DNA from 2 places in the Vibrio campbellii CAIM 519 genome. Region 1 is predicted to be linked to the other one. Evidence: riboswitches for the same ligand, from Rfam matches in the RefSeq annotation. Region 1 holds a riboswitch; the other holds the start of a gene.
What was found. A riboswitch is a leader RNA that binds a small molecule or an ion and turns the genes downstream of it on or off. The one in region 1 is predicted to bind thiamine pyrophosphate.
Positions count from the first base shown of each region.

Region 2: it holds a riboswitch for thiamine pyrophosphate, as region 1 does, so the genes downstream of both, thiD (bifunctional hydroxymethylpyrimidine kinase/phosphomethylpyrimidine kinase) here and thiC (phosphomethylpyrimidine synthase ThiC) in region 1, are expected to answer to the same signal.

Region 1 covers NZ_CP015863.1:33,776-39,003, forward strand. Annotated here, with positions in the region: gene A8140_RS00170 (thiamine phosphate synthase) at 1-527, opposite strand, end outside; gene thiC (phosphomethylpyrimidine synthase ThiC) at 527-2,467, opposite strand; TPP riboswitch at 2,633-2,731, opposite strand; gene crcB (fluoride efflux transporter CrcB) at 2,793-3,176, opposite strand; gene A8140_RS00185 (multicopper oxidase family protein) at 3,300-4,682, opposite strand; tRNA gene A8140_RS00190 (tRNA-Asp) at 4,977-5,053, opposite strand; rRNA gene rrf (5S ribosomal RNA) at 5,085-5,201, opposite strand.
Region 2 covers NZ_CP015864.1:1,417,230-1,422,457, forward strand. Annotated here, with positions in the region: gene A8140_RS22565 (TldD/PmbA family protein) at 1-1,219, opposite strand, end outside; gene A8140_RS22570 (TldD/PmbA family protein) at 1,219-2,604, opposite strand; TPP riboswitch at 2,961-3,071, shown strand; gene thiD (bifunctional hydroxymethylpyrimidine kinase/phosphomethylpyrimidine kinase) at 3,176-4,063, shown strand; gene A8140_RS22580 (ABC transporter ATP-binding protein) at 4,053-4,808, shown strand; gene A8140_RS22585 (ABC transporter permease) at 4,801-5,228, shown strand, end outside.

The DNA.
Region 1 (5,228 bases):
AGTGTTTCACGTGAAACATTCGCTTGTTGAGTTAGCATTCCTCGAGCAAGTGTTAACGCATCTTCGATAGGAAAGTCGAGGACTGTCAGCGTTACAATCCAAGCAAGGTGATGTTCGGGATCGAACATTGCGTTGAATTTGGACTTAACGGAAAGCGCTCTCACTTCGTTGTTAATGGGGTGACGCCAGATATCAAACTGAAGCACTTTCTCTTTTTCATCGGATACCTGCGTATCAGCAATGCCAATATAAATCGCTTTCGACGGTTGCTTAGCACACGCTTCTACCGATAAAGAAGAGCGGTAGTAGAGCACAAATGAACTCTCATGCTCGGAGTCATAACCATCAACAAGATCTGTCGTTATGCGTGTGGTCTGTTGGTTGCGAACAAGCTGAATAGATTGAGTTGGGCTCACACCCAACTCAACGTCTTCGATGCTAAAACCCTGTTCTTTCGCCAACAACAAACATTGTTGAACTAAACCAGTTAGTTCAATCAATGATGACGGAATAAGGATTTTGCTCATCAGTCACTTACCTCGGCATGTACTGCAGGGTGGTATAACTCAGAACCTGTGTCTCTAAATTCTTGCGATTTCTGACGCATCCCCTCAAGAGGATCATCTAGCATTTTGATTGAGATAGCTTGGTCCGCAGCAACTTGCTTAGTGTCTTTCGCATATTCTCGGACTTCTTGCGAAATCTTCATGGAGCAGAACTTTGGTCCGCACATCGAACAGAAGTGAGCAACTTTTCCAGACTCTTGAGGCAAGGTTTCATCATGGAAGGCACGAGCAGTATCGGGGTCGAGCGACAAGTTAAATTGGTCTTCCCAGCGGAACTCGAAGCGAGCCTTAGAAAGCGCGTTATCACGAACTTGTGCACCAGGGTGTCCTTTCGCCAAATCAGCGGCGTGCGCAGCAAGCTTGTAAGTGATCATACCTACCTTTACATCTTCTTTGTTTGGTAAGCCAAGATGCTCTTTAGGAGTTACGTAGCAAAGCATTGCACAGCCATACCAACCAATCATGGCAGCGCCGATGCCTGAAGTAATATGGTCGTAACCTGGAGCGACGTCTGTCGTCAATGGACCAAGGGTATAAAAAGGAGCCTCATGACAGTGCTCTAACTGCTCTTCCATGTTCTCTTTGATCATATGCATTGGAACATGACCAGGACCTTCGATAATCACCTGTACGTCGTATTCCCACGCAACCTTGGTCAATTCGCCAAGAGTACGAAGCTCTGCAAATTGCGCTTCGTCGTTAGCATCGGCAACCGAACCAGGACGAAGACCATCACCGAGAGAAAGTGCCACATCATACTTAGCACAGATTTCACAGATCTCTCGGAAGTGAGTATATAAGAAGCTTTCTTGGTGATGTGCTAAACACCATTTAGCGATGATAGAACCACCACGAGAGACGATGCCAGTAACGCGTTTTGCTGTCATCGGTACATAGCGCAGTAGTAAACCGGCATGGATGGTGAAGTAATCAACGCCCTGCTCTGCTTGCTCGATCAGAGTATCGCGCATCACCTCCCAGTTAAGGTTTTCCGCCACACCATTCACTTTCTCAAGCGCTTGATACATTGGTACGGTACCGATCGGAACTGGACTGTTACGTAGAATCCACTCGCGAGTTTCGTGAATATTACGTCCAGTAGAGAGATCCATAACGGTATCTCCACCCCAGCGCGTTGCCCATACTAACTTCTCTACTTCTTCTTCAATCGAAGAAGTGACCGATGAGTTACCGATGTTGGCGTTCACTTTGACCAAAAAGTTACGTCCAATGATCATTGGTTCGGATTCTGGGTGGTTGATATTAGAAGGGATAATCGCGCGACCTTCGGCGACTTCTTTACGCACAAACTCGGCGGTAATGTCTTTTGGAAGATTCGCTCCGAAGCTTTGACCCGGATGTTGTTGATTCAGCACTTCATCACGGTATTGAGCACGCCCCATATTTTCACGTAGAGCGATGTATTCCATTTCTGGGGTGATTATACCTTGGCGAGCATAGTGCAATTGAGTCACGCATTGCCCATCTTTGGCACGTCGAATACGTGGTAGATTTCCGTAACGAAGATCGTCTAGCGTTTCGTCTTCTAAGCGCTCTTTGGTGTACACCGAGCTTACTTCATCAAGTAGCTCAGTATCGGAGCGCTCTTCAATCCACCCTTCTCTCAGCTTAGGTAAGCCGTTGTAGAGGTCAATGGTGTGTTCTGGATCTGTGTATACACCCGAGGTATCGTAAACGCGTACTGGCTCATTAGGCTCGAAAATAGGCGCTTCTTTTGTGCCTCCAATAAGGCTATCAGCGAGTGATATTTCACGCATTGGCACACGAATATCAGGACGTGAACCCTCTACGTAGACTTTGCTTGAATTTGGGTACGGTTGTACCGAGAGTGTATCAATGAACTGTTTTGCTTCCAGTCTCGCTTGCTTGCGACTCGACATAGCATTTTTCCTTGCTTTGTTATGCTTAGATAAAAAGTATTGGGATAAAAATGCTTGGCGGATAGATGCGACAAGAGGAATCGAATTAAAGACAAGTCGAGCGAGTGCTCTTCGTCTATAACAACATTCGAATATTTGATAGGTCAACCAGATAGAACTCTGGTGTAGATATCTTCTCTTGTTCCCTTCGCAGATTCTAATCTGATCAGGTTCAACGGATCCCGAATTAACGGTCTCAGCCTTATGGCACTCCGACAAGTGAGATCAGTATATAAAAACGGCTTGGTTAAACCAAGCCGACCTGATGAAGATTTGAGTGTTTTTGCTAGCTACGCATCAATAATTGGAAACCAATCCACGCAGCCGAAATGCTTAACACGACATTCAGCAATACGTTCAATCCCATCTTAAAGAAAGCTCCCTGCTGCATAAGCAACACGTTATCCATTGAGAAAGTCGAGAACGTAGTTAATGCGCCCAAAAAGCCAAGCCCGATAATTTGACGCCATGGGTCAGTGACCATTAACTCAGTTTCAAACGCAGCAATTAGTAGACCCATAATAAATGAGCCAACAACGTTAACCGTTAATGTACCGTATGGAAAACCACGACCAAGTAGCATCACACAAAGTTCAGAAATTAAGTAACGAGAACATGCACCAAATGCCCCACCCAATGCAATAAAACCCAAAATGGATAGTTGCCCCATAATTCCCCCAGAAAAGTTAATGGCGACATTGTAATCAAATTTACGGCAATAGTGATTATACAATCTTAGAATTCAGCAAAGTATAGCGCTTAAAACTTATCAAGATTTAAAAAGTTACAGGAGTCACTTTACTTCAATATAACCCATCAACCCCGTCTTCATGTGTTCGATCACATGACAATGGTACATCCAACGCCCTGGGTTATCTGCAACAAATGCCGCTTTCGCACTGCCATTTTTTCCAAGTAAGACCGTATCGGTATGAAACGGCTCATCGAGTTTTTTGCCATCTAATTCAAGAACGGTAAATGTATGTCCATGAAGATGAATAGGATGATGATATTGGGTGACGTTCTTAAGGTTGAAGATATAGGTTTTTCCCACCTCCAATGTTGAAAGCGGCGCAGGAATATTATCTTTGCTCATTCCCTCCCAAGCTCGTTTATTCATTAGCCAAAACTTAGGTATCGCTTTGCCCGATTTATCGGCAGGAGTGACTGCCCCCTCCCATTCAAACACATAATCAATTTGCTCAGCATTTTCCAAATCAAGATCAGGCACAGGGTTAAGAGGCAATAAAGGCAGTTTCTGATTGGTCGGCAGGTCAGACTCAACAACTTCGAACTCACACAAAGGGAATGGGAAGCGCCCTTTCATTTGACGCACATAAACACGTTCTCCTGCCCTCGGAGCAATCAATCCGACATCTAACCTCATTCCCGGACCAATTTTGTGTTGAGTGAGCATATAAGGCGTTTTAACAGGATTCCCATCAATAGCAATAACCCAAGCCTCTGTGCCTTCTATAGCGATCGGGTAAGTAATGGTGTTATCGACATTAGCAATTCTTAAACGTGTGGTAGCATTCTGCTTCAACGCATAAACAGGCTCATGAACACCATTAACACTACTCCACTCTCCTGGCGTTCCCATGCGTGCACTCAAGCGCGGCACCATTAGATTCTTCCACTGACCTTGTTTGTCTAAATGCCAATGCTTGAGAACGACTTCATGCTCTTCATTAAACTGAACGGGCTCAGCCTCTTCAACGATAATTAGACCAACTAACCCCATACCAAGCTGCTTAACGCTATTCATGTGTGGGTGATACCAAAATGTGCCCGCATCTGGCGGTGTAAATTCATAAACAAATGTTTCACCCGGCATGATAGGCGGCTGGCTCAAGAAAGGGACACCATCCATTTCAATAGGGATTCGCAAGCCATGCCAGTGGATCGTAGTTGGCTCTGAAAGCTTGTTGGTAAATCGGATAATAACTTTCTCGCCTTGGCGACAACGAATCGTAGGAGCTGGAATCGATCCATTAAACGCGAGTACATCCGTATTAAATCCTGGTACCAATTCAGCAATAGAGGGCTCTGCAGTGATGTCGTATATATGCTGACCTTGTTTGTTAGTGCCCCTAGATAGAGAACATGCAGGCAGAACGGTAAGCGCAGAGATCGCTAAGGAAGATTGAAGAAAGCGTCGACGAGATATATCCATGTATTTAGTCACCCATTATTCCAATTGATGTGAGTGTAACTAAATATTAATAATGATTCTCAGTTATCTTTTAAAGATGTGCAGTCATAATGCTTAGATTCAGAGATTATAAATGAAGACCTATATTTAATGGTCACTAACAAGATAGTAAGCACCCACACACATATAGTAAATAAAAGAGATCGGTTTAAGAAGAAGAGAGTCTAATGGTAAATAAGGCTAAAGCAAGTAGGAAATTGAAGGCTTCAGAAACGACGAAAGCCTTGCTATTTCTAGCAAGGCTTTCTAAATAAGTGGCGGAGCGGACGGGACTCGAACCCGCGACCCCCGGCGTGACAGGCCGGTATTCTAACCAACTGAACTACCGCTCCGCACTGGTTAGACCTTAAGTCTAAATTTAAAGCCTGGCGATGTCCTACTCTCACATGGGGAAGCCCCACACTACCATCGGCGCTAATTCGTTTCACTTCTGAGTTCGGAATGGAAATCAGGTGGGTCCAAATCGCTATGGTCGCCAAGCAAATTCTTTATCAATTTGCTCGCAAA
Region 2 (5,228 bases), on a different replicon from region 1:
CAACCGTAATACCACGTACTGGTTGAATGCGCTCACCATCACGACACAAGAAGCCACTCGCGCCAAACGAGAAATCACCACTCACTGCATCCGCGCCAGAGTGAACACCCTGCAGTTCAACTAACTCTAGGTACTCACCCGCTTTCACTTCTGACGCACTGCTGTTGCCTGTCGCAATCACTTTGTGATTCGCTGATACGTCTAAGCTCGATTTTGCACCGCGAGCAGCACTTGCGGTAGATACTGCGCCCAAGTAACTCGCCGTCTGGCTGTTGTGTAGCAAAGTTTTCAATTCACCATTAGCAATCATGACGTTGTCTTGAGTAGCAAAACCCTCACTATCAAAGCCCGAAATTGCCATACCATTTGGCATGTAGGCCGCGTCGGTAAAGGTAATCAAATCACTCGCAATACGTTGGCCAAGCTTGTCACCCAATGGCGTAATGCCTTTCATAGCGCTTACGCCAGAGAAAGCACTGCCAAAAGCACCGAACAAACTTGTTAGCGCATTGATATGGAAAATTGCTGGGTAGTTACCCGTCGCAACCGGAGCACCGTCAAGAAGATCACGAGCAAGGTTGTAACCACCTTCGATACAGTAAGCGGGGTTCAACTCATCAAAACGACGACCAAGTGACATTTGCCCAGCCATCGACTGTTTGCCGTCTTTTTCAAACAAGGTGTACGCGTAACAAGTGAACGAGCGTTCGAAGTGTTGGCACAACGAGCCTTGTGTATTGGCAATGATTAATTGTGTTTCGCCATCGCTGTAACCATTGTAGGGTGCGCTAGAAGCGTGAGGCAGAGCGACTACGCCTTGCTCAAGAGCGAGAGACATTTCAATCTTTTCATCAACCGAAGTTGTGTCTTCTTGAGCAATCTCAGCCACGTCAGTCGTGATTTGGCTGTTCACGCAACTAATGGTCTGGTGTTCGTCTTGCTTGGAAAAACGAGCGCTTTGCAGTGCATTAGTCAGCATCAAATCTAAGCTCGGTTGTTCTAACGATTCAGAGTAGCTCGTTGCGACACGCGCATCTTTCACAACACGAACACCCAGAACTTGGCTTGAGCTTACTTTGTACTCATCCAACTGCCCTTGGTTCGCTTTTAGAGAAAAGCTGCTGTTGCGGTTTACAATGACGTCCGCTTCTGCGCCTTGACGCTTTGCTTCTGATAGGACGTAATCAACCGCATTAAGAAGTTGTTTTTCTTGGCTCATTAGTTACCGCCTCCTACCAGAATGTTATCTACTTTCAGCGTTGGCTGACCGACTGTTGTTGGCACTGAACCACTCACGGAACCACACATGCCAGGCGCAAGCGCCATGTCTTTGCCGACCATACTAATTTCTTTCAGCACTTTTGGACCCGTGCTGATCAGCGTTGCTGTTTTCAGAGGCTTGGTGATTTTGCCATTTTCAATGAGGTAAGCTTCACGAACGGCAAAGTTGAACTCGCCCGTTCCCGGTTGAACCGAGCCGCCGCCCATCTTCTTCGCATAGATGCCGCGTTCAATACCTGCCAGCATGTCATCGAGTGAATGCTCGCCTTCTTCGATAAAGGTGTTACGCATGCGTGAGGTTGGTGCGAACTTGTAGTTTTGACGACGACCAGAACCAGTAGGTTCGTAACCTGTCTTCATGCCACCCATTTTATCGACCATAAAGCTGGTTAGCTTACCGTCTTTGATCAATTGAGTGCGCTGAGTCTTCATGCCTTCGTCATCAACGTGAATCGAGCCCCATTCGTTGGTCATGGTGCCATCATCGACAGCATTCACTGCGGTGTGAGCAATCATTTCGCCCATCTTGTCGTGGAATACTGACGCTTTCTTCGCAACCGAAGTGGTTTCTAGCAAGTGACCACAAGCTTCGTGGAAGATAACGCCGCCAAAGCCGTTACCAATTACCACTGGCATTTCACCCGATGGGCACGCATCTGCACCAAGTTTTACTAACGCTTGCTGCGCGATAGTTTGACCTAGCTCTTTCGCATCAAGTTGTTCACTGAACTCCCAACCAGCAAGAGCGCCTGGACCTTCCATACCAGAAGACTGCTCATTACCTTTTTGCGCGACAGTATTACCAGCAACTCGGATGTAGTGACGAGTATCGTCAACGTGTAGACCTTCAGAGTTGAAGATAGACACTTGTTGTTCGCGCTGAAGCACACTGCCAATGAACTGGCTGATATGTTCACTCTCTGCGCGTGCGGCTTGGTCTACTTGCAATAGGAAAGCGATTTTAGAATCTAGGTTCGCGTCTTTGCCAAGTGGCATACGACATCCATGTTGAATTGGGTAGCGGTTCAGGTTGAGAGAACCTGCTGAGGCGATTTGCTCACGCTTGTCTTTTGCTGCAAGCAGTGAAGTTACGCGTTTTAGTTCGGCTTCATCTGTGCTGTTGGTGTAACCGTAAAGCACTTTATGACCGAAGAAGAGACGAATACCGATACCAAAATCGATACCCGAGTTAACCTTGTCCACCTCACCAGATGCGATCTGGACAGTGTTGGTTTGATGGTGTTCAACGAATAGCTCAGCGAAATCAGCCCCTAAAAAGAGGGCATGATCGATCACCGCTTTCGCTGTTACAGAATTAAGCATGAAATCTCCTTGCTCGCTGATCGTCCTAGCCTTCCCCATCTTTGAGTTAGACCCTGTTTATTAAAGTCATATCATAAATTGAATGACCCAAAGACATATTGGCAACGCGTTAAATATTAACACTTTTTTAACCTTGTTTTGTGCTAATCCTTGCTAAATCAAAGAACGATTCGTTACGTATTATGTCGATATCTCATTATTAGATAGTGTCTTGAACTGCCAATTTCAATGCAGCACGTCATTTACTCTAAATTTGGTTCTCTCGTTACCGCTCTCAAGTCTCATATTTAATCGATTGCCCCCTCTTAGCCGGAAAAAACACGTGCACCGTAACTGAGTGAACTGCTATTATCATAACGAAATAGTCGGGGGGCCCTTGCAGTTTATGCATCGGCTGAGATCGAAATTCGAGACCCGTTGAACCTGATTCAGTTAGCACTGACGTAGGGAACTATCATCACTTTGCCACTAGCCTGCCTCAAATCTGTATCGACGCAGCTAGCCTCAACAGATCCATACACAGATCTTCAATGGCCAAGTCAGTTCCTTTACGTCTGTAATAGGAGCGACCATGGCGCAGCAGTCAAGCCAAGAAAAACAATTAACCCAACCACACGCTACAACTTCAATAGATACACCGATTGTGTTGACGATTGCAGGTTCTGACAGCGGCGGCGGCGCAGGCATTCAAGCAGATATTAAAGCGATGTCCGCGACTGGCAGCTTTGCCTGTTCGGTGATTACCGCTATCACCTCGCAAAATACCCAAGGCGTTTCTGCGATTTTCCCCATTCCTCTCGACCATGTAGAGAGCCAACTTGATGCGGTATTTACCGACCTCAACATCGTTGCAGTCAAAGTAGGCATGCTGGCCGACTCCAACATCATCAAAGTCGTTGCCAACAAAATTAAACAATACCAACCAAAACACCTCGTGATTGACCCTGTAATGGTGGCCACCAGCGGTGATCTATTACTGGAACAATCGGCAATCAGCACTTTAAAAGAAGAATTGATTCCGCTCGCAGACATCATTACCCCTAACCTACCAGAAGGCGCAGCCTTGACGGGTAAGCCAGTCCCTCAGTCAGAATCTGAAATGAACGATATGATTGCTGATTTACGCGCGCTCGGTGCAAAAGCGGTGCTGTTAAAAGGCGGCCACTTAGAAAAAGACGAAAACAGCAACGATCTGCTGATCATGCAAGACAGCACCGAGTTAATCAGCGCTAAACGCTTTCCAACCAAAAACACCCATGGCACTGGCTGCACGCTGTCTTCTGCTATCGCGTCTTACCTTGGCCAAGGCAACAACCTGCACAAAGCAGTGCACCTTGGTAAGCAGTACATTAGCCAAGCTATCGCGCACGCAGACGAATTGGATGTCGGTAAAGGTCACGGCCCTGTGAACCACTTTTTTGCAGGTCCTAATTTTGGGAAAAGTAAAGATGTGCGCTAATGCACTCGGCATTCAGCTTACCGAAGCAAGTCTACAATACAAAGACAGCCAAACACCAACATTATCAGGGTTGAGTATGACCATCCCTGCCAATCAATGGACTGTGTTACTTGGTCGTAGTGGTTGCGGAAAAACGACGATCCTTCGTTATCTAGCGGGTTTGTTAGACGACAAAGTCGAATGGCATGGTGAATTAACCACAACGGATGGCATCGCTCTGCACGAACGTATCGCCTACATGGCACAACAAGACTTGTTGTTGCCGTGGTTAAATGTGTTAGACAACGTCTGCCTAAGTTCTCGATTTTCTCAAGACCAATCACCAGAGCAAAATAAACAACGAGCACTGACTTTACTAAGCCAAGTGGGACTCGCCGATTACGCGGATGCTAAGCCAGCTCAGCTCTCTGGCGGCATGAGACAGCGTGTAGCCCTTGCCCGCACTCTGATGCAAGACAAGCCTCTAGTTCTGATGGATGAGCCTTTCTCTGCGTTGGACGCGGTTACTCGCCATAAGTTGCAAACCTTGTCTGCCGAATTACTGAAAGATAAGACGGTTGTTCTTATTACCCACGACCCACAAGAAGCGGTGCGATTGGCTCACCAACTCTATGTACTGCAAGGCACGCCTGCGCAAGCTCAGCACTTAATTGTTCCGGGTTCTACGCCTCCACGAGTTCTCGATGGAGAATGCGCGGCGCTACAACAAGCGATTTTGGATCAATTGGAGAAAGACTATGAGTGATATGACTCAGTACAACTCCGTTTCGACACGTATTAGTATAAAAGAACGCGTGACCCATCCGGCTCTGCGCTTAGTCATCAGCACAGCGGTGATCTTGGGATTGTGGCAGTTGGTTGTTGTGATATTCGACATGCCAAGCTTCATCTTACCTTCACCAATTGAAGTGCTGGATAGATTGGTCACTCGTTACGATGTCTTGCTCAAACATACTTGGGTTACCGCGCAAGAGATCTTACTTGGCTTAGCGCTTGGATTGTCGATGGGTTTGCTGTTCGCATTGCAAATGCTGATGTTTGAGCCGCTGAAGCGTTGGTTACTGCCCATTCTGATTGCTAGCCAAGCGATCCCTGTGTTCGCCATCGCGCCAGTGCTCATGCTTTGGCTTGGTTACGGCATTGCGTCGAAAGTCGTCATGGCGGC